Regions from separate parts of the Serratia sp. TSA_7 genome, predicted to be linked through region 2. Evidence: riboswitches for the same ligand, from Rfam matches in the RefSeq annotation. Region 2 holds a riboswitch; each other region holds the start of a gene.
The links. A riboswitch is a leader RNA that binds a small molecule or an ion and turns the genes downstream of it on or off. The one in region 2 is predicted to bind thiamine pyrophosphate.

Region 1: linked by a shared signal. The riboswitch ahead of thiC (phosphomethylpyrimidine synthase ThiC) and the one ahead of thiM (hydroxyethylthiazole kinase) in region 2 are both predicted to bind thiamine pyrophosphate.
Region 3: linked by a shared signal. The riboswitch ahead of ACUTQW_RS08895 (TenA family protein) and the one ahead of thiM (hydroxyethylthiazole kinase) in region 2 are both predicted to bind thiamine pyrophosphate.

What each region holds. Positions count from the first base shown of each region.
Region 1 covers NZ_JBQZFU010000008.1:4,239-11,483, forward strand. Annotated here, with positions in the region: gene hupA (nucleoid-associated protein HU-alpha) at 1-105, opposite strand, end outside; gene ACUTQW_RS20395 (YjaG family protein) at 295-885, opposite strand; gene nfi (deoxyribonuclease V) at 934-1,620, opposite strand; gene hemE (uroporphyrinogen decarboxylase) at 1,630-2,694, opposite strand; gene nudC (NAD(+) diphosphatase) at 2,734-3,501, opposite strand; gene ACUTQW_RS20415 (Rsd/AlgQ family anti-sigma factor) at 3,601-4,104, shown strand; TPP riboswitch at 4,144-4,267, shown strand; gene thiC (phosphomethylpyrimidine synthase ThiC) at 4,383-6,326, shown strand; gene thiE (thiamine phosphate synthase) at 6,319-6,957, shown strand; gene ACUTQW_RS20430 (HesA/MoeB/ThiF family protein) at 6,962-7,245, shown strand, end outside.
Region 2 covers NZ_JBQZFU010000007.1:121,169-128,413, forward strand. Annotated here, with positions in the region: gene srlE (PTS glucitol/sorbitol transporter subunit IIB) at 1-73, shown strand, start outside; gene srlB (PTS glucitol/sorbitol transporter subunit IIA) at 97-459, shown strand; gene srlD (sorbitol-6-phosphate dehydrogenase) at 470-1,249, shown strand; gene gutM (transcriptional regulator GutM) at 1,295-1,651, shown strand; gene srlR (glucitol operon DNA-binding transcriptional repressor SrlR) at 1,735-2,508, shown strand; gene gutQ (arabinose-5-phosphate isomerase GutQ) at 2,501-3,472, shown strand; gene ACUTQW_RS19840 (inhibitor of vertebrate lysozyme family protein) at 3,519-3,977, opposite strand; gene thiD (bifunctional hydroxymethylpyrimidine kinase/phosphomethylpyrimidine kinase) at 4,064-4,864, opposite strand; gene thiM (hydroxyethylthiazole kinase) at 4,861-5,655, opposite strand; TPP riboswitch at 5,692-5,783, opposite strand; gene ACUTQW_RS19855 (GNAT family N-acetyltransferase) at 5,852-6,277, shown strand; gene ACUTQW_RS19860 (glycoside hydrolase family 68 protein) at 6,356-7,245, opposite strand, start outside.
Region 3 covers NZ_JBQZFU010000001.1:1,872,329-1,879,573, forward strand. Annotated here, with positions in the region: gene ACUTQW_RS08885 (SDR family NAD(P)-dependent oxidoreductase) at 1-342, opposite strand, end outside; gene ACUTQW_RS08890 (LLM class flavin-dependent oxidoreductase) at 370-1,392, opposite strand; TPP riboswitch at 1,552-1,654, shown strand; gene ACUTQW_RS08895 (TenA family protein) at 1,717-2,397, shown strand; gene ACUTQW_RS08900 (ABC transporter ATP-binding protein) at 2,394-3,134, shown strand; gene ACUTQW_RS08905 (ABC transporter permease) at 3,131-3,898, shown strand; gene ACUTQW_RS08910 (ABC transporter substrate-binding protein) at 3,925-4,860, shown strand; gene ACUTQW_RS08915 (ABC transporter substrate-binding protein) at 4,930-5,661, opposite strand; gene opgB (phosphatidylglycerol--membrane-oligosaccharide glycerophosphotransferase) at 5,960-7,245, shown strand, end outside.

The DNA.
Region 1 (7,245 bases), on a different contig from region 2:
AGACTCAGTAATAGCAGCCAGGGTGGATTCCAGAGCCAGTTTAGCTTGTGCTTTGGAAAGGTCAGCCTTGTCCGCGATTACATCAATCAGTTGAGTCTTGTTCATAAGTTATCCTTACAGTGTGTTTATCGTTTGCAAAGCATCGAGTGCGACGGATATGCCGATTGACAGCACCCTCCTGCATACACGCACCGATAGCCACTTTTTTTACGCCCCCCAAATGTAGACCAGACAGGGTGCGGATGTGAAGCCTTAAGGCATGACAAATCAGGCGTTAAATCACGTTTTCTTGCCTTATTGCGTTAAATTTATCCCGATGTTACTTACCGCGGCCTCGCGAAGGTCCGAACGTAACCCTTTGATCAGCTCTAAATCACGCTCTTCGCAGTCAGCCAACAGGCGGAAAATTTCCCATTGAATGTCCCATTCTTCCTCTACCGCAGGCAGAACCTTCAACTCATCGTCGGTCATTTCTTTACCGGCCTGAGTCATTTCCAACATCGCCACGGTGCGAATTGACGTTTCGCTGATGGCAATGGCGTGCTCCAGCGTCTCCCCGCTGAGCCGCGAATGGATCAGTTCCCCTAATGCGATACAGGCGTCAATCGCCGGGTAAACGCCGTAAAGATCGTAATCTTCTGCCGAGGGTATCGCCTCTTCCAACTTCTCCAGTTGGCTGTCAAAGTTGACCTTGGCATCCTTCACCACCAGGGTTTCCCACACCAAATCCAGAATGCGGCGGTAAATGGCCGGATCGCCGAACTCGGTCTGCAGGCAGAACATCTGGTAATTCGGATACATACGCTCGCACAAACTGGCCATAAAGGTCAAATGTTGCCAGCTTTCAAGCTTTTCCAGACGTAAATGAATCGGGTTACGTAGCATTGTTCACTCTCTTACGCGTTATCTGCGCCGCAGTGTACCCGAAATCGGTCATTGCGGCACCTCTGGATGCTGTTGCAGCCAGCGCTGGAAGGCCGGCCGGCGCGAAGCGATGGCATCGGCCCAACGAGTGGGTTCCGGTAAACGGTAACCCGCCATACAGCGCTGTACCCAGGCCAGTGCGCTGTCGGTGCTGACGCGGTGGCCGGTGGCGATAAACAACGGGTTGCAACGTACCTTGCTCCGCCACACCCAGCCAAGCTGTTCGCCTTTATCCTCCAGCGGCGCCAGCGCACCGGCGGCAACATCAAGCGGGGCGAATTTACCGCACAGGCGCTTCTTTGCCACGCCGATGGTCGGCACGTTGACCAACAACCCAAAGTGGCTGGCAACGCCCAGGCGGCGCGGATGCGAGATACCATGGCCGTCGACAAAAACCAGCTCTGGCTTCTGTTGCAATTGCTCCCACGCGGCAAGCAACGCGGGGTATTCGCGGAATGAAAGAAAACCGGGAATATAAGGCATGGTGGTAGCCACGCGGGCAATCTGGTATTCCACCAGTTCCAGCGACGGATACCGCAGGATGGCGATGGCGGCTCGCGTCACCGCACCTTCCTGCTCAAAACCCACGTCAGCGCCGGCGATAAAAGCCGGCGTATCGACCAGAAAGTCATCGTGGCGGATGACTTCAGACGCGAGCCGCAACTGCTCTGCGCGCAGGGCTTGGGTATCGATCACATCCTTTCCTTAACGATGGTATTTCGCCGATTGAGCGTGAACGGCTTCCACAAACACGCCGGCATTTTCCGGCGGTACGTCCAGATGAATACCATGGCCCAGGTTGAACACGTGGCCTTCGCCGTGGCCGAAACCGGCGAGAATGGTTTCCACTTCCTGACCGATGCGTTCAGGCGACGCATACAGCATGGACGGATCCATATTCCCCTGCAGCGCAACTTTGTCGCCTACGCGACGGCGCGCATCCGCAATATCGGTAGTCCAGTCCAGACCCAGCGCGTCACAACCGGTCGCCGCCATCGCCTCCAGCCACTGGCCGCCGCCTTTGGTGAATAACGTGACCGGCACGCGGCGGCCGTCGTTTTCACGCAGCAACCCGTCGACAATCTTGTGCATGTAGTGCAGCGAGAATTCACGATAGTCACGGCCGGTCAGCACGCCGCCCCAGGTATCGAACACCATCACCGACTGCGCACCGGCTTTAATCTGGGCGTTAAGATACAAAATGACGCTGTCCGCCAGCTTATCCAGCAGCAAATGCAGCGTGGCCGGTTCGGCGTACATCATTTTTTTCAACTTGGTGAAGGCTTTGCTGCTGCCGCCTTCCACCATATAGGTCGCCAGCGTCCACGGGCTGCCGGAGAAGCCAATCAGCGGCACTTCGCCTTTCAGTTCGCGACGGATGGTGCGTACCGCGTTCATCACATAGCCCAGTTCCACTTCCGGATCGAACACCGGCAGTTTGTCCACGTCGGCACGGCTGGTGATGGGTGAAGAGAAGCGTGGGCCTTCACCGGCTTCGAAATACAGGCCCAGCCCCATAGCATCGGGAATGGTGAGGATATCGGAGAACAGGATGGCGGCATCCAGCGCATAGCGGCGCAGCGGTTGCAGCGTAACCTCACAGGCCAACTCCGCATTCTTGCACAGCGACATGAAATCGCCGGCTTGAGCGCGGGTAGCTTTGTACTCCGGCAAATAACGACCGGCCTGACGCATCATCCATACGGGGGTCACATCCACCGGCATACGTTGCAACGCGCGCAGGTAACGATCGTTCTTCAACTCATTCATCATAGGGCTCCCTTATTCATCTGCCGTTATTGTAGCGATTTATTGCTCACGGCATAAGGCTACGGTGTCCTCTATCAGGCGGCGCGCCACGGTGCCGGGTGGCGGCAACAGCGGCAACTGGTCATAACGGTACCAGCCGGCGTTCAGCAGCTCTTTCGGATCGTGACGAATCTCACCGCGGTGGTAATCGGCCATAAAGGCCATCATCAGCGAATGCGGGAACGGCCAGGGTTGAGAAGTCACATAACGCAGGTTTTTGATTTCAATATTACTTTCTTCCATCACCTCGCGTGCGGCCGCTTGCTCCAGCGTTTCGCCGACCTCGACAAAACCGGCCAGCACAGTATGAATGCCGCCGCGATGACGCACATGCTGCGCCAGCAGGATCTCATCGTCACGCCGAATAGCGACGATCACGCAGGGTGCAATCTGCGGGTAGTAACGCTCCCGACAGTGACCGCACAAGCAGGCGCTCTCGGTACGGCTCAGGTGCATCTCATGGCCGCAATAACCGCAGAAGCGATGAGAGCGGTAAAAATCGGCCAGTTGCACGCCGCGCCCGGCAAGCTGAAACAACCCGCGATCGAGTTCGAGCAGTTGACGCACCGAGCCCATATCCTGCGGCATCGTCTGGCGCACCAACCACACCGGCAGCCCTTCCCATTCACCAATGGTGCGCGCCATTCGCCCCTGCAGGGAAAACGACGACGCCGAACCGAACGGCAATTCACCGCGCGGTAACCAAAGTTTGCTTTCATGGCTGACGATCCACCAGCCATTTTCATTACCCGTTAATGCAAGTTCCATATCGTTGTTGCACAACCTCAGCTTCACTGGCACTCTACAAATCGGCCTTGTTACATTTTAATAACTTACTGTTACTTTTTATTACTTACGGAGTCAAACATGCTCAACCGTTTGGAAAGCCTGACTCAGCGCGTTGGTGGTAGTAATGAATTAGTTGATCAATGGCTTCAGGCGCGCAAGCAGTTGCTCGTCGCCTATTGCACCCTCGTGGGCATCAAACCGAACAAAGAAAAGCATACGCCGCTGAATGAAAAAGCGCTGGAGAACTTTTGCCATAATTTGGTGGATTATCTCTCTGCCGGGCATTTTCATATCTATGACAGAATTATCAAACAAGTGGAAGCCGCACCCAGTCCGAAAATGTCGCTATCGGTAAACATCTATCCCAAACTTTGGGTCAATACCGAGCAGATCATGACTTTCCACGATCGCTATACCGAAGTAGATATCGATCAGGACGTGTGCATGGAATTCCACCGGGCGCTCTCGGATATCGGTGAAACACTTGAGGCACGCTTTGCCCTGGAAGATAAGCTGATCCAACTGGCGACCAAAGCCTCGCAGCAACCTCTGCCGGATAAAGCGGTGGATCAGACGCGTTAGAATTTTGTAGTTTTTTTTATTAACCCTCCTATACTGGAGGGCATCTTGTCGGAGTGCCTAGCGCTGATTTGCTCATCAAATTGGCCAGGCTGAGACCGTTAATTCGGGATCCGCGGAACCTGATCGGGTTAATACCCGCGAAGGGAACAAGAGTAATCTATCGCCACTGGCAGGGCTTCCCGAACGGGGATACCTCCGCCTTGCCGGCCAGTATCATTACTCCCTCCGAGCTCCAGACAAGCAATTTTCCCCACTCATCACACTGGTAGGAATTTGCTATGTCTAACGTTAAAAAACCGCGCGCCCGTAAAGAACAGCGCGAAGAAGCCCAGCAGTTTATCGACACTCTGCAAGGCGTATCCTTTCCCAATTCACACCGCATCTATCTGCAAGGCTCGCGCAGCGATGTGCGGGTCCCGATGCGCGAAATCCAGCTCAGCCCGACGCTGATTGGCGGTGACAAAGACAACCCGCAATACGAGCAGAACGAAGCTATCCCGGTATATGACACCGCCGGCCCGTACGGCGATCCGCAATCCGAGCTCGATGTGCATCGCGGCCTGGCGAAACTGCGCGCCGGCTGGATCGAAGAACGTGGCGATACCGAAGCCCTCAAAGGCGTCAGTTCAGGGTTCACTCAGCAGCGTCTGGCAGACGAAGGGTTGGATCATCTGCGCTTCGAACATCTGCCGCTGCCGCGCAAGGCGCAGCCGGGCAAATGCGTCACCCAGTTGCACTACGCTCGCGCCGGCATCGTCACCCCAGAAATGGAATTCATCGCCATCCGCGAAAACATGGGCCGCGAGCGTATCCGCGGCGAAGTGCTGCGCCACCAGCATCCCGGTCAAAGCTGGGGCGCCAACCTGCCGCAAAACATCACGCCGGAATTCGTTCGCCAGGAAGTGGCCGCCGGCCGCGCCATCATTCCCGCTAACATCAACCACCCGGAATCCGAACCGATGATCATCGGCCGTAACTTCCTGGTGAAGGTCAATGCCAATATCGGCAATTCGGCAGTGACTTCGTCGATCGAAGAAGAAGTGGAGAAGCTGGTGTGGTCAACCCGCTGGGGCGCAGACACCGTGATGGATTTGTCCACCGGCCGCTATATCCATGAAACCCGTGAATGGATCCTGCGTAACAGCCCGGTGCCGATCGGCACGGTGCCTATCTATCAGGCGCTGGAAAAAGTGAACGGCGTGGCCGAGAACCTGACCTGGGAAATGTTCCGCGATACGCTGCTGGAGCAGGCGGAGCAAGGCGTCGACTACTTCACCATCCACGCCGGTGTGCTGCTGCGTTATGTGCCGATGACCGCCAAACGCCTGACCGGCATCGTCTCTCGTGGCGGTTCGATCATGGCCAAGTGGTGCCTGTCGCATCATCAGGAAAACTTCCTGTATCAACACTTCCGCGAAATTTGTGAAATCTGTGCCGCCTACGACGTATCGCTGTCGCTGGGTGACGGCCTGCGCCCCGGTTCGATTCAGGACGCCAACGACGAAGCGCAGTTCGCTGAGCTGCACACGCTGGGCGAACTGACAAAAATCGCCTGGGAATATGACGTGCAAGTGATGATCGAAGGCCCAGGTCACGTGCCGATGCAGATGATCCGCCGCAACATGACCGAAGAGCTGGAACACTGCCATGAAGCGCCGTTCTATACCTTAGGCCCATTGACCACCGATATCGCACCCGGTTATGACCACTTCACCTCCGGCATAGGGGCCGCGATGATCGGCTGGTTCGGCTGCGCCATGCTGTGCTACGTAACGCCGAAGGAACACCTGGGCCTGCCGAACAAAGAAGACGTGAAGCAGGGATTGATCACCTACAAGATCGCCGCCCACGCTGCTGACTTGGCCAAAGGCCACCCAGGTGCGCAAATCCGTGATAACGCCATGTCCAAAGCTCGCTTCGAATTCCGCTGGGAAGATCAGTTCAATCTGGCGCTCGATCCCGCCACCGCCCGTGCCTATCACGACGAAACCCTGCCGCAGGAGTCCGGCAAAATCGCCCATTTCTGCTCAATGTGCGGGCCGAAGTTCTGCTCGATGAAGATCTCGCAAGAGGTGCGCGACTACGCCGCCGCGCAGGAAGCAGCCAAGCCGATAGAGGTGCAGCTAACCGGTATGGAGAAGATGTCGGCCGAGTTCCGTTCACGGGGCAGCGAGCTGTACCACAGCGTCGGTAACCTGCAGGAGGAGATGAACAATGACTGATATCGCCACGCCTTTCCCCGCCACGCCGCACAGGTTGGGGTTATACCCGGTCGTCGACAGCGTTGAATGGATTGCCCGCCTGCTGGAGGCGGGCGTAACCACGATCCAACTGCGCATCAAGGATTTGCCGGATGAGCGAGTCGAGGATGATATCGCCGCCGCCATAGCCCTCGGCAAGCAATATCACGCCCGGCTGTTTATCAACGACTACTGGCAACTGGCGATTAAGCACGGCGCCTATGGCGTGCACCTCGGTCAGGAAGATTTGGATACCACCGATCTGGCGGCGATCCATCGGGCAGGATTACGGCTTGGCGTTTCCACCCATGACGATACCGAATTAGCCCGGGCAATCGCAGTTAAACCCTCCTATATCGCGCTGGGACACATCTTCCCAACCCAAACCAAAGAGATGCCTTCCGCACCTCAAGGCCTGGCTGAGCTGAAACGCCATGTCGCCGGGCTGGGTGACTACCCAACGGTAGCGATCGGCGGGATCGGGATTGATCGCGTGGCGGCAGTGCTGGATTGCGGCGTCGGCAGTGTAGCCGTAGTCAGCGCTATCACCAAGGCTCTGGACTGGCGTGTGGCCACCGCGCAGCTTTTGCAACTGATCGAAGGCAAGGAGTGATTCGATGCTTAACGATCAAGAATTTCTGCGCTACAGCCGCCAGCTGCTGCTGGAGGACGTGGGCCCGCAAGGCCAGGAAAAGCTTAAACAGGCGTCGGTTTTGCTGGTCGGACTGGGGGGACTAGGTTCCCCCGCCGCACTCTATCTGGCCGCTGCCGGCGTCGGCACGCTGCTGTTGGCCGATGACGATACGCTGCATATCACCAACCTGCAGCGTCAGATCCTCTACCGCAGTACCGACGTCTCCAAAAGCAAAGCCGCTCTGGCGCAGCGTCAGTTGCAGGCGCT
Region 2 (7,245 bases):
GGTCGGGCGTTTCCTGACCGGCGCGCCAACGGTGCTGATCGCCTGGGCCGCTTCGGCCTTCATCTATCAATGACACTGTTTTGCAGGGAAAAGATCATGCACACCATTTTCCACACCACCATTACGCAGATTGGCGGCAGCGCCCGCGAGGCATTGCAGGATGACATGCTGATCACCTTCCGCGAAGGCGCGCCGGCGGACATTGAAGAGTTTTGCTTTATCCATCGGCACGGCGACACCGCCGGTGAACTGCAGGTCGGCGGCTGGATGGAACTGGCGGAGCAGCGCTATCCGATCACCGCCGTCGGCAGCGTCGCGACGCAAAACCTGCGTGAGCTGGGTCATGTCACCGTACGCTTCGACGGCGTAACCCAGGCCGAGTTTCCGGGGTCGATCCACGTTTCCGGCGCCACGCCGGCCGATATCCCGTTAGGCAGCACGCTGAAATTTATTGCATAAGGAGTAGACCATGTCTGAAGTAGCGGTAGTGATTGGCGGCGGCCAAACCTTAGGTGCGTTTTTATCCCACGGCCTGGCGCAGGCGGGTTACCGGGTCGCGGTAGCCGATTTGAACGCCGACAATGCCCGGCAGGTGGCGCAACAGATTAACCATGAGTTCGGTGCGGGCCGCGCCCAGGCTTTCCAGGCCGACGCCACCGACGAGCAGAGCGTCATTGCGCTGACGGCGGCGGTGGATCAGGCGTTCGGCCAGGCCAATCTGCTGGTTTACAGCGCCGGTATCGCCAAGGCGGCGCCGATCACCGATTTCCTGCTGGGGGATTTTGACCGCTCGTTGCAGGTCAATCTTGTCGGCTATTTTTTGTGCGCCCGCGAGTTTTCCCGCCTGATGATCCGCGACGGCGTAGCCGGGCGTATCATCCAGATCAACTCCAAATCCGGCAAGGTGGGCAGCAAACACAACTCCGGCTACAGCGCGGCCAAGTTCGGCGGCGTGGGGCTGACCCAGTCGTTGGCGCTCGATCTGGCGGAATACGGCATTACCGTGCATTCACTGATGCTCGGCAACCTGCTGAAGTCGCCGATGTTCCAGTCGCTGCTGCCGCAATACGCGCAAAAGCTGGGGATCGAGCCGGATCAGGTCGAAAAATATTACACCGACAAGGTGCCGTTGAAACGCGGCTGCGACTATCAGGACGTGCTGAACACCCTGCTGTTTTACGCCAGCGACAAAGCGTCTTACTGCACCGGCCAGTCGATTAACATCACCGGCGGCCAGGTGATGTTCTGATGTGATCGCCTCCCCCTCCACCCGGAGGGGGATTAAGGAGGCATTATGACTCAAGCATTGGTTATCTTCGCCGTACTGGCCTGGCTGCTGCAAATCGGCCTGGGCGGGTGGCAAATCCGCCATTTCAACCGCGCCTTCGATCGCCTGTGCCGGCAGGGCACCGTCGGCGTCGGGCGCTCCGGCGGCCGTTTTCGACCCCGGGTCGTGCTGGCGCTGGCTTTCGACGCCGAGCGGCGAGTGTGCGGCAGCCTGATGATGCGCGGCCTGACCATCTTCGCCCGGCCGCAGCCACTCACCCATTTGCACGGCCTGCATCAACAGGATTTGCGCCCGGATGTGATCTTCCCCGAGGATCGTGCATGCCGGACTGCACTATCGTTAGCGATTGCCCCTAAATCATGATATTTTCACATTAAAAGACATTACCTTTCATATTGAATTATTCGTTGAAGGGAAATGCTCACCTCTTGTGAACGGGAATCGCGATGAAACCAAAGCAGCGGCAGGCCGCTATCCTTGAATATCTGCAGCGGCATGGCAAAACGGCAGTGGACGCCCTGGCCGAGCATTTTTCCACTACCGGCACCACCATCCGCAAGGATCTCACCCTGCTGGAAGAGGAAGGCGAGGTGATCCGCACTTACGGCGGCGTGGTGCTCAGCCGCGACGACGGCGACCAGCCGATCGACCGTAAAACCCATATCAACAGCGAAAAGAAACGCCAAATCGCTTACGCCGCCATCAAGCTGATTAACGACGGCGACTCGTTGATTTTCGACGCCGGCAGCACGGTGCTGCAAATGGTCCCGCATCTGGCGCAGTTCAATAACATCACGGTGATGACCAATAGCCTGCATATCGTCAACGCGCTGGTGGAGCTGGACAACGACCAAACCATCCTGATGCCCGGCGGCACCTACCGCAAAAAATCGGCCTCGTTCCACGGCAGCCTGGCGGAGTCGGCGTTCCAGAAGTTCAGCTTCGACAAACTGTTTATTGGCGCGGACGGGGTCGATCTCAACGCCGGCGTCACCACCTTTAACGAGGTGCACAACGTCAGCAAGGCGATGTGCGAGGCTGCCAGCCGCATTATCCTGCTGGTGGATTCGTCGAAATTCGGCCGCAAAAGCCCGAACGTGGTGTGCGACCTGAGCGCCGTGGATACGCTGATCACCGATAAAAACATCAATCCGGATTACCTCGCCGCGCTGCAAGCGAAAGGCATCAATATCATTCTGGTAGGAGATTCCGATGAGTAACGCTACTGCCCTGCTGGCCTTTGCCCGCGAAACGCTGGAAATTGAGCTGACCGAAGCGCAGCGCCTGCTGGCGCGCCTGGACGACAATTTCGTCTGCGCCTGCGAACTGCTGTTGAACTGCCGGGGCAAGGCAGTGATTTCCGGCATCGGCAAATCCGGTCATATCGGCAAAAAAATTGCCGCCTCGCTGGCCAGCACCGGCACACCGTCGTTCTTCGTCCACCCTGCGGAAGCGCTGCACGGCGATCTCGGCATGATCGGCGCCGACGACGTGGTGGTGTTTATCTCCTATTCCGGCCGCGCCAAGGAACTGGATTTGATCCTGCCGCTGCTGGCGGAAAATAACATCCCGGTGATCGCCATTACCGGCGGCAAAGAGTCGCCGCTGGCGCTGGCCGCCGCCTGCGTGCTGGACATCAGCGTCGAACGTGAAGCCTGCCCGATGGGGCTGGCGCCCACCTCCAGCGCGGTCAATACGCTGATGATGGGCGACGCGCTGGCGATGGCATTGATGCGCCAACGCGGGTTCAACGCCGAAGACTTTGCCCGCTCCCATCCGGGCGGCAGCCTGGGGGCGCGCCTGTTGAACCGGGTACACCACCTGATGCGCACCGGCGATCGCCTGCCGCAGGTCAGTGAAAACGCCAACGTGATGGAAGCGATGCTCGAACTGAGCCGCACCGGGCTGGGGTTGGTACCGGTGTGCGATGCGCAGCAAAAAGTGGTGGGGGTGTTTACCGACGGCGACCTGCGCCGCTGGCTGGTAAAAGGCCATAGCCTGCAGGATGCGTTGGGCCAGGCGATTACCCGCCCCGGCTACCGTTTGCCGGAACAGTGGCGCGCCGGAGAAGCGCTGGAGGCATTGCACGAACAGCACATCAGCGCCGCGCCGGTGGTCAATCTGGATGGCGTGCTGGTGGGCGCGATCAACCTGCACGATCTGCATCAGGCCGGCATCGGCTGAGTGCGTGGCCTCAGGGCGCAGGCAATGAACTGCGCCCCAGGTCGTTTTATTTCCAGTCGGGATTGCTCTCGAACTGTTTTTTCAGCAGCGCCTTCATGTCTTCGTTCGGCTTGCCCAGCCATTGGTACTTGGCGTATTTCTTTGGATGATCGATCGCTTCCGGTTTGTTGGCGACCTCTACCCGCACGCCCCAGGCCTGGGATTTGTCTTCTTTAAACGCCACAATCAAAAAGTTGTTGGCGCAATCGTGCGGCTTGCACAGATTACCCACCAGGTAGTTCTGCCCCTTCCAGCTCAGGCTTTGCGCCGGAGTGGAAGTGCCCATCCCCTTGCGCGCCCAGCCCGGCAGGCGAGCCTGCCCCTTCACCATGTTCTGCCAGCTGGTTTGATAACCCGGCTGCTGGATCACGTCCGAGGTGGTGACAATCTGCTGGGCAACGCTGCCCGCACTGAGGCTGAGTAACGCGCCGAAGATGGCGCAGCGAAGTGCGTTTTGTCCTGTCATGGCCTTCTCCCTTGGTTAAATCCGCTCGTACCCGGCAAACGCCGGGCATGGATCCAGTCTGACCACAACAACGGCAAAAAGTTGAATCACCACCACGCGTGAAAATGATGCACCGGCCCGATGCCGTGCCCCACTTCCAGGGTATCTGCCTGCTGCAACGCCTTTTGCAGATAGTCCTTGGCGGCGGCGACCGTGCCGGCCCAGTCTTCATGGCGCGGGCGCAGCGCAGCCAGCGCGGCGGAGAGCGTGCAGCCGGTGCCGTGCGTATGACGAGTCGCTACGCGCGGTGCAGTGAAGCGCAGTTCCTGCTCTGCGCTGAACAACCAGTCCGGGCTTTCGTTTTCGCTGAGGTGGCCGCCCTTCATCAGCACCGCCTGGCACCCCATGGCCAGCAACGCCCGGCCCTGTTCGCGCATCTGGTGCTCATTTTCCGCCGGGGCGCACGCCAACAGAGCCGCCGCCTCCGGCAGGTTCGGCGTGATGATCGACACCTGCGGCAGCAGTTCGCGGCGGATAGACTCTACCGCCTCCGGCGCCAGCAAGGGATCGCCGCTTTTCGCCAGCATCACCGTGTCCAGCACCACGAACGGCGGCCGGTAATGCCGCAGGCGTTCGGCCACCGCCTGCACGATATCGGCGTTGGCCAGCATGCCGATCTTGGCGCTGTCGATGCGCACGTCGCTGAATACCGAATCCAACTGGGCGGCGACGAACGCCGGATCGATGTTATATACCGACTGCACGCCACGGGTATTTTGCGCCACCAGCGCGGTGATCACGGAAGTGCCGTAAGCCCCCAAGGCAGAAAAGGCTTTCAGATCGGCCTGGATGCCGGCGCCGCCGCTCGGATCGGTGCCGGCGATGGTCAAAGCGTTAATCCGTTTCATTGCAGCTCCTCCGCACGCAGTTGATACAGGGCGTCGAGGAACGCCGGGGTAAAGCTGCCCGGCCCCGCAGCCCGGTGCGTGGCCCGCTCGCCGCAAAGCGACATCACCCGGCAAGCGGTCGCGACGTTGTCCAGCCGATCGCCCGGCAGGCTGCAAAATGCCGCCACCACCGCCGAAAGCGCGCAACCTGTGCCCACCACCCGCGTCATCAGCGCATCGCCACCGGCGACCGCCCAGTCGCGCCGGCCATCGGTGATGTAATCCACCACGCCGGTTACCGCCACCACCGCGCCGCTGAGCTGCGCCAGTTCTCGTGCCGCCGGCAAAGCCGCCAGCGAGTCGTCGGTGCTGTCTACGCCGCGCCCGGCGCTCTGCCGGCCGCTCAGCGCCATAATTTCAGACGCGTTGCCCCGGATCGCCGCCGGCTTCTCGCCCAGCAAACGACGGGCAAAGGCGGTGCGGTACGCCAACCCGCCTACCGCCACCGGATCCAGCGTCCAGGGCGTTCCCGCCAAATTGGCGGCTTCTACCGCCGCCAGCATGGATTCGGCGCGCGAGGCATTGAGAGTACCGATATTGATTAACAGGGCACTCGCCATCTGGCTGAACTGCGCCGCTTCGGTCGGTTCCACCACCATCGCCGGGGAAGCGCCAAGCGCCAGCAATACGTTAGCCGTCAGCTCCTGCACCACTTCGTTGGTCAGGCAGTGAATCAGCGGGGGCTGTTGTTTGAATTGGGTCAGACAGGCCGCGGCGCGGGCGCCGGGTAAAGCATCAGGTCGAGCGAACATATTCCTCCCAACCGGCGTTCAAGAAGGCAGGTACCGGTTGGGGCACCGAGACTTCCCTACGCTGGCATAATCCAGATCAGGTAATACGGGTAAAATCTCAGCCCCTTGGGGCACCCCGAGTCAAGGAGGCCATTATTGGGGTTGCTGCCGGTGAGGTCAATCGCGCTATAGTGTCAAAAAATAAAAAGGAGCTGCCATGCAAATAAGACCCTACCGAGAAGCCGATCGTCCGTTCTTGCGCACCCTTTATCTGGCTGCGCGCAAGGCGGCGTTCACCTGGCGCGATACCGAAGATTACCGGCTGGAGGATTTCGACCGCTCGACGCTGGGCGAGGATATCTGGGTGGCGGAAGATCAGGGAAAACTGCTGGGATTCGTGTCGATTTATCGCCAGGATAACTTTATTCACAACCTGTATGTCGATCCTCACTTGCCGCCACGCGGCGTCGGCACGGCCCTGCTGCAAGCGGCGGAACGAACCTTTACCGCCATCGGCTCGCTGAAATGCCTGGTGAAAAACGAGAAGGCGCTGGCGTTTTACCATAAGCATGGCTGGCAAAAGATAACCACCGGCAACGACGGCGGCGAAGAATACTACCTGCTGCACTCGCCTAAAAAATAGCCTCATCCGCTGTGAGCCAAACCTGAAAAGGCCTGACATCGTCAGGCCTCTGGAGCGGCTCAGGCTACAAGCCGCAGGTTACCCTTGCAAAACGATATCCTGCATTGCAGGGATATAACCGTAATCATAGACCTCGCGTACAAAGGAACGGTCGCCTTCCAGCACAATCCGTACCGTTGGCGCCTCAGTTCCGCCGATACGGTAATCCTCGCCGACGGTCGGCACGCTGTCGATAAACGACGTCACCAAACCATTCGGCATCACGCAATGCGAATACGTCTGGAAAGGCTGTTCCGGCGGGTTACCCAGTACCAGACCTGAGGCGTTCATCGGCGTGTAAGGCCCGGTCAGACGATCGCTGACGAAACCGTACACCCCATCCGGCCCGGTCAGACCTTCGGCATAGGTGAATTTATGGCTGATGGTGAACAGGTAATACTTGCCGTCCTGGAACACATAGTGCGGACGTTCGGTCTGATCGTTGACACCCACCGCCGTGACCAGCGGCGGCAAAATCTCCCACTCTTCACCGCTGTGATCCTTCGCCACCGCCAGGCCGATGCAGCCCACCTGGAAACGTGCGCCGCCCACCGCTTCATGGCCCGGCGGCACCAGCCCCAACTCATCCGGGCCAACCACATGCGAACCGCGATCGCCGGCTACGTTGCCTTCGAACACCATATACAGCTTGCCATCCTGCGGATCGATAAACGGGCTTGGGTCACGGAAGTTCCAGTAGGCATTCTGCGCTTCGGTCTGGTAATACACCCCATCGGCCTCGAACAACGATTTCACCTCGTTGAAGTCCTGCAGTTGCACGCCGTCATCCGACGTCACAATGCGACCGCGCACTTTGGCAATGGTGGCACCCGGCGTCACGCAGGTGTAATACAGGTCGATGTCGCCTTCGTTATTCAACAGGATCGGGGTACCGGCCCATTCACGCGTCGTCGGTGAAACCCCTTCCG
Region 3 (7,245 bases), on a different contig from region 2:
CAAATACACCAAACGCGACGGGCGAGCGATAAGCGCCGTCAGCAGATAAGGCGCAATCACGTTGACCGCCAACACCTGCGGCCCGGTGAAGACACCGGCATTGTGAATGACCGCATCCGGACGCCCGATGCGGTTCACCTGTTCGGCCACCTCTCGGGTCTGCTGCAGATCAGACAAATCGCCGGTGACCGCCAGCGCGCCGCGGTCCAGCAAATCGCGCACGCCGTGAAGCCGGCCTGGCTCGCGCGCGTGAACGATCACCTGATGCCCTTCGCCCAGCAAGGTTTCCGCTGCCGCGCGCCCCAGCCCGTCCGCCGAGCCGGTAATGAAAATACGAGACATGGCCAGCTTCCTTTTATTGTTGAGACATCAACGCCAGCCCAGCGCCGGAGCGACATGGGTGAGGATCGACTCAATCACGTGCGCGTTGTAATCGACGCCCAACTGGTTAGGCACGGTTAACAGCAAGGTGTCCGCCTCGGCAATGGCTTCGTCCTGCGCCAGCTGTTTGATCAGTTCTTCCGGTTCGGCGGCGTAGCTGCGGCCAAAAATCGCCCGGGTTTGCTGGTCGATATACCCGACCTGATCGCCTTCCTTGCCGCTGCCGCCGAAGTAGCTGCGGTCCTGCTGGTTCAACAGCGCAAAGATGCTGCGGCTTACCGACACGCGCGGTTCACGCGGGTGGCCCGCCTCTTTCCAGGCGGCGCGGTAAGCGCGGATCTGCTTGGCCTGCTGAATGTGGAAGGGCTCGCCGGTTTCGTCGTTTTTCAGCGTCGAGCTTTGCAGGTTCATCCCCAGTTTTGCCGCCCACACCGCCGTGGCGTTGGAGCTGGCCCCCCACCAGATGCGATCGCGCAGGCCGGCGGAAAAAGGTTCGATGCGCAGCAGCCCCGGTGGATTGGGGAACATCGGCTGCGGGTTCGGCTCGGCAAAGCCCTCACCGCGCAGCGCGTCGAGCAACACCTCGGTGTGGCGACGGGCCATATCGGCCTCGGTCTCGCCTTCTGCGGGCGTATAGCCAAAATAGCGCCAGCCTTCGATAACCTGCTCGGGCGAACCGCGGCTGATGCCGAGTTGCAGCCGTCCGCCTGAAATCAGATCGGCGGCTCCGGCGTCTTCCACCATATAAAGCGGGTTTTCATAGCGCATATCGATCACGCCGGTGCCGATCTCTATGCGCTGGGTTTTGGCGCCGACGGCGGCCAGCAGCGGGAACGGGGAACTGAGCTGGCGGGCGAAGTGATGCACGCGGAAATAGGCGCCATCCGCCCCGAGCTCCTCTGCGGCGACCGCAAGATCGATGGATTGCAGCAGCGCATCCGCCGCCGAACGGGTGCCGGACTGTGCCGAAGGCGTCCAGTGACCAAAAGAGAGAAAACCGATCTTCTTCATGGGAGTGTTCCTCAGAGTCAACATTACCGGATTACAGTGCAAAAATGCCGCCGCCGGTGCCAGAGAAATCGTCGCGAACCGCACTAAACGAACCGATTGCCGCTCCCGTCGTTCCCCCTCGTCCGAGCATTGTAATCAAAAAGCAAATATCGTATAACAGGCTCCTCCGAGGGGTGTCCTGTTACGGGCTGAGATGGCGCAAGCCGAACCCTTTGAACCTGATCTGGGTCATGCCAGCGAAGGGACGGGTCGGCAATCACTCCCTCGGTCATTGCCTGTTCATACCTCAGCGCGCCCGGATCTCCACTCACTTTTGGAGGTCCCATGTTTACTCCCCTTTTCGATAACGGTCTTTACGGCCGGCTGCGCCAACAGGCAGGCCCGGACTGGCAGGACTACGTTGCTCATCCTTTTATTCGGCAACTGGCCGCCGGCACGCTGCCTGAATCCGCGTTCCGCCGCTATCTGACCCAGGATTATCTGTTCCTGATCCACTTCGCCCGCGCTTACGCCCTGCTGGTGAGCAAGCTGCGCACGCTGCCGGAGATGCGCGCGGCCACTGCTTCGCTCAATGCCATCGTCGCCGAACTGCCTTTGCATCTGGCTTACTGCGCCGGTTGGGGGCTGGGCGAACCCGAGATTGCCGCCGAACCCGAGGTGGCGGAAACCCTGAACTACACCCGCTATGTGCTCGATATCGGCCACTCCGGCGATGCGCTGGATCTGCTGGCGGCGCTGATGCCCTGCGTCGCAGGCTATGCCGAGATTGGCTTGCGCCTGCTTGACGACCCGGCGACGGTGATGGAAGGCAATCCTTACGCCTCGTGGATCCGCAACTATGGCGATAAAAACTATCTGGCCGGCGTGCAGGCGGCCCTCGACCTGCTGGAGAGCGTGGGCCGGCAGCGTGGCGCAGAAAGCCGCTTTGCCGAGCTTGCGGGGATTTTCACCACCGCCACCCGGCTGGAGTCCGCCTTCTGGCAGATGGGGTTGAACGCCTCATGAGTGACCGCATCGCGCCGCCCGGCATTCAGGTGCGGGATCTCAGCCTGCGTTTTGGCCGGCAGGTGATTTTCGATCGGCTGAGTTTTGATATCGCCGGCGGCAGCGTTGTCGCCCTGCTCGGCGCCAGCGGCGCGGGCAAAACCAGCCTGCTGAAGATTATCGCCGGGCTGATGCGGCCCACCGCCGGCGAAGTGACCGGCAGCGATGGCCTGCCGATAGCCGGCCGCATCGCCTATATGGGGCAAAAGGACCTGCTCTATCCGTGGCTGACCGTCGCCGAAAACATCAGCCTCGGTGCGCGGCTGCGCGGTGAAAAAACCGACCGGGAATGGGCCGGGCATCTGCTCGAGCGCGTGGGGCTGAGCGGTTACGCCAAAGCCCTGCCCTCGGCGTTGTCCGGCGGCATGCGCCAGCGCGCCGCCATCGCGCGCACGCTGTATGAACGCCAGCCGATTGTGCTGATGGACGAACCCTTTTCGGCGCTGGACGCCATCACCCGCGCCATGATCCAAACCCTGGCGGCCGAGCTGTTGGCGCAGCATACCGTGCTGCTGATTACCCATGATCCGATGGAGGCCTGCCGCCTGAGCCATCGCCTGCTGGTGCTCTCCCGCTACCCTGCCGGCATTGACGATACGCACGTCATCAGCGGCCTGCCGCCGCGCGCGCCGGACGATCCCCATCTGCTGAAAAGCCAGGGCGAGCTGTTGCAGCAACTGATGAGGGCCGCCGAATGAAGCTACGGGTTGAAAACCGCCTGTCGCGGGTGCGCCGCAGCCTGACGGTGTTCGCCGGTTTACTGCTGCTGTGGTGGCTCATCACGTTGGGCGATATTCCCGCCTTTTTGCTGCCTTCCCCCTCTGCGGTGGCGCAGGCGCTGTGGAGCGGGCGCGCCTATCTTGCTTATCACACGCTGATCACCGCCTCGGAGATTGCCTGCGGGCTGGGGATTGGGGTATTGCTCGGCGCCGCGCTGGCGCTGTGCATGATCTATTCGCCCCGTCTGCAACGCTGGCTGATGCCGCTGGTGCTGACCAGCCAGGCGATACCGGTGTTTGCGCTGGCGCCGCTGCTGGTGCTGTGGTTCGGCTTCGGCATGAGCGCCAAAGTGGCGATGGCGGTACTGGTGATCTTCTTCCCGGTCACCTCCGCATTCTTTGATGGGCTGCGCCGGGTCAATAACGATTATCTCGATCTGGCTCGCACCATGGGCGCTTCCCCCTGGGCGCAACTGCGCCATGTGCGGCTGATGGCGGCGCTGCCGGCCTTTGGTTCCGGGTTGCGCATGGCCGCCGCCGTCGCGCCCATCGGCGCGATTATCGGCGAATGGGTCGGCTCGGCGGAAGGATTGGGCTACGTGATGCTGAACGCCAACGCGCGCATGCAGACCGACGTCTGCTTTGCCGCGCTGTTTATTCTGGTGCTGATGACCGTCTTGCTGTGGATGACGGTGGATGCGCTGCTGCTGCGCCTGATCGACTGGGCGCCGGAAAACGACTGATAACTTTTTAACGACTGGGGTAAGAAATGATCAAGCAAACCTTCTGCGGGCTGATGCTCAGCGCCGCTCTGGCCGGCAATGCTGCCGCCGCCGAAAAACTGACGCTGGTGCTCGACTGGTATATCAATCCCGATCACGCACCCATCATGGTGGCCGAGCAAATTGGCGCCTTCAAGGCCGAAGGCCTCGAGGTCAAGATTGTGCCCCCTTCCGATCCGGCGCTGCCGCCGCGCCTGGTGGCGGCAAAACAGGCCGACCTCGCCATTACCTATCAGCCGCAATTGCACTTCTTCGCCGATCAGGGCCTGCCGTTGGTGCGCGTGGGCACCCTGATTAACTCGCCGCTCAATACCCTGATGACGCTGGATAAAAGCATCACCTCGCCGGCGGATCTCAAAGGCAAAAAAATCGGCTATTCCGTCAGCGGCATCGAGCAGGCCACGCTGGCCACCATGGCCAAGCATGCGCATCTCGACCCGAACGACATGAAGCTGATTAACGTCAATTTCCAACTGACCAGCGCCCTGTTGGCGGGCCAGGTCGATGCGGTAATCGGCGGTTATCGCAACATTGAAGCGCTGGAGCTGAAACTGCAGGGGAAAAATCCGGTGGTGTTCAACGTCGAGGACTACGGCGTGCCGGCCTATGACGAACTGATCATCGTCGCCAACCGCGACGCGGTAGCCGAGCCGAAGATCAGGAAATTCCTCGCCGCGCTGAAAAAAGGCAACGATTATCTGCAGGCTCACCCACAGGAAACCTGGCTGGCCTTCGCCAAAACCCATCCGGAGCTGAACACCGAACTGAACAAGCAGGCGTGGCAAGCGAGCTTGCCGCTGTTCGCCACCGATCCGGCCAAACTGGACACCGCGCGCTACCAGGCTTACGAACAATTCCTGTTCGACAACAAACTGATCAAGAAAATCACCCCGGTGGAACAATACGCCGTGGAACTGCATTAAAGGTTATTCGCGGGGGCGCTGTATGCAGCGCCCCTACCCTTGAACAACGAAAGCCCGTTGCCAGCCGCCTCACGCCGCAGGCGCCACCGTCACCTCGCCCTGCCCGCTGCGCTTCAGCGCCTGCTGCACCAACCCGCTGGCCTTGCATCTTTCCACAAAACAGCGCACATAGGCTGCCCCCTGCTCTTTACCGCGCGGCACCGCCATCGCCTGGTGAATCGCGGTAAAATGCCCGTCCAGCACCCGGTATCCCGGGTTCGCCGCAGCGGCGGCAAGCAGCGGTTGACGCACGCCCGCAGCGGCGTCCAACGCTTGCTCGAAGAATAAGGTGATCGCTGCGGGAGAAGTCTCTGCCCGCACCAGCTGCGCCTGCTTTAAAGTACGCGACAGATACAGGTCATAGGCCGCGCCCTGGCCCACCGCAATGCATATGCCAGGCCTGTCGAGCTCGGCAACCTGCCGATAAGGCGCCTCCTGCGCCACCAGATAGGTGCCCTCAATAATGACGTAAGGCGCACTGAAGGCGATTTGCTCCGCCCGCACCGGTTCGATGGCCATAAAGGCGACATCCCAGGCGGCGGTTTCCAGCGCGGCGAAAACCTTGCCCGCCGCATCATAGGTCACCAGCTCCAGCGCTACGCCCAGCTCATGCGCCAGTGCGCCGGCCAGCGTGACCGACACGCCTTGCGGCTCCCCATCCGGCCCCCATTGCGCCAGCACCGGATTGCCTAAATTGATCGCCGCGCGCAGTACGCCCTGCGGCGCCAAATCATCCAGTACGGCAGTGGAAATGCTCTGCATGTTTTCTCCTGAACAGGTTAATGCGCCTCGCCGGTCTGCAATCAGCGCCATTCATTAATGGTAGAGCCAAATGCCCGGTGAGCAATATTTCAGCGACCCACGCCTCTCAGCAGTGACCAGGGTCACAATATTGTCACAAAATTGTTCATTCGCGCCTGGCGGCCACCCCGCTGTGCAAACGCGCATTGACCCTGGCGCGTTCAATGCGCTATACCCTTCCTCTTTCGCGCTGCGACAGGGCCAGCAGCCTTTGCCAGGGCAGTTAAGATTTTCTTTTTAACCAGACAGGGTACGGTGGATGGTTTCAGCATTAGTCTCGTTCGCACTTTTTTTAGCCTCAATCTTGATCTACCGGAACAAGGCCGCCGCCAACCGCTGGTGGCTTTCCATTTTGCTGATCCTGCTGGGCAGCTATCTGATCCTCAACGTTATCCTGATCGCCAGTAACTATTTTACCGGCGACGGCATCACCGATGCGGTGATCTACACCCTCACCAGCAGCCTGAAAGGGGCCGGCGTCAGCAAGTACGTGCTGCCGTTTATCGGCCTGCTGGCGGTGCTGGCGTTGATTTTCGCCGTGCTGGCCTGGAGCCTGGTGCGCCACAAAGCGAAAAGCAGCAGCGTGGTTTACAGTGTGATCGCCGTGCTGTTGGCGCTGTTCTCCGTCGGCACCACCCCGGCTTTTCAGGATATTTCGCTGCTGCTCAGAAGCCAGATTACCGGCGATACCGCCGATTTTTACACCTACTACAAAGCGCCGAAAAAGAGCCTGCAGGGCAAAGCGCCGAACCTGGTGTACATCTATGCCGAAAGCCTTGAGCGCACCTATTTCGACCCGGAAGTCTTCCCCGATCTCGCCGACGAGCTGAATCGGCACCGTGAAAACGGCATCGATTTCAGCAATACCCAGCAGTTGCCGGGCACCGGCTATACCATTGCCGGCATGGTGGCTTCGCAGTGCGGCATTCCGCTGTTCGCCCCGTTCGACGGCAACGCCTCCAGCGCCGTTTCCACCTTCTACCCGGAAAACGTCTGCCTGGGCGACGTGCTGAAAGCCGCCGGCTACGACAATTATTTCTATCAGGGCGCTGAACTGGCCTTCGCCGGCAAAGACACTTTCCTGAAATCGCACGGCTTTGACCACGCCTACGGCTACAAGGAGTTGCGCGAGCAGGTCCGCGATCCGGGCTACAAAAATGACTGGGGCTGGTACGACGATACCGTGCTGGACGTGGTCTTCGACAAGTTCGTCGAGCTGTCGCAGCAGAACAAGAAGTTCTCGCTGTTTGCGCTGACCGTGGACACCCACCACCCGGACGGGTTTATCTCCGCGAGCTGCAGTAAAAAATCTTATAGCCGGCAGAACAAAGAGAACCGTTCGCTGAGCGCAGTGGCCTGTAGCCAGCAGCATATCGCGGCCCTGATCGACAAAATCAAAGGGTCGGAATACTTCAAAAACACCGTGATCGTGGTGTCTTCCGATCATCTGGCGATGAACAACACCGCCTACGACATTCTGACCAAACAAAAGCGCCGCAACCTGTTCTTTATTATCGACGGCAGGCAGCCGCAAAGCGCGCAGCA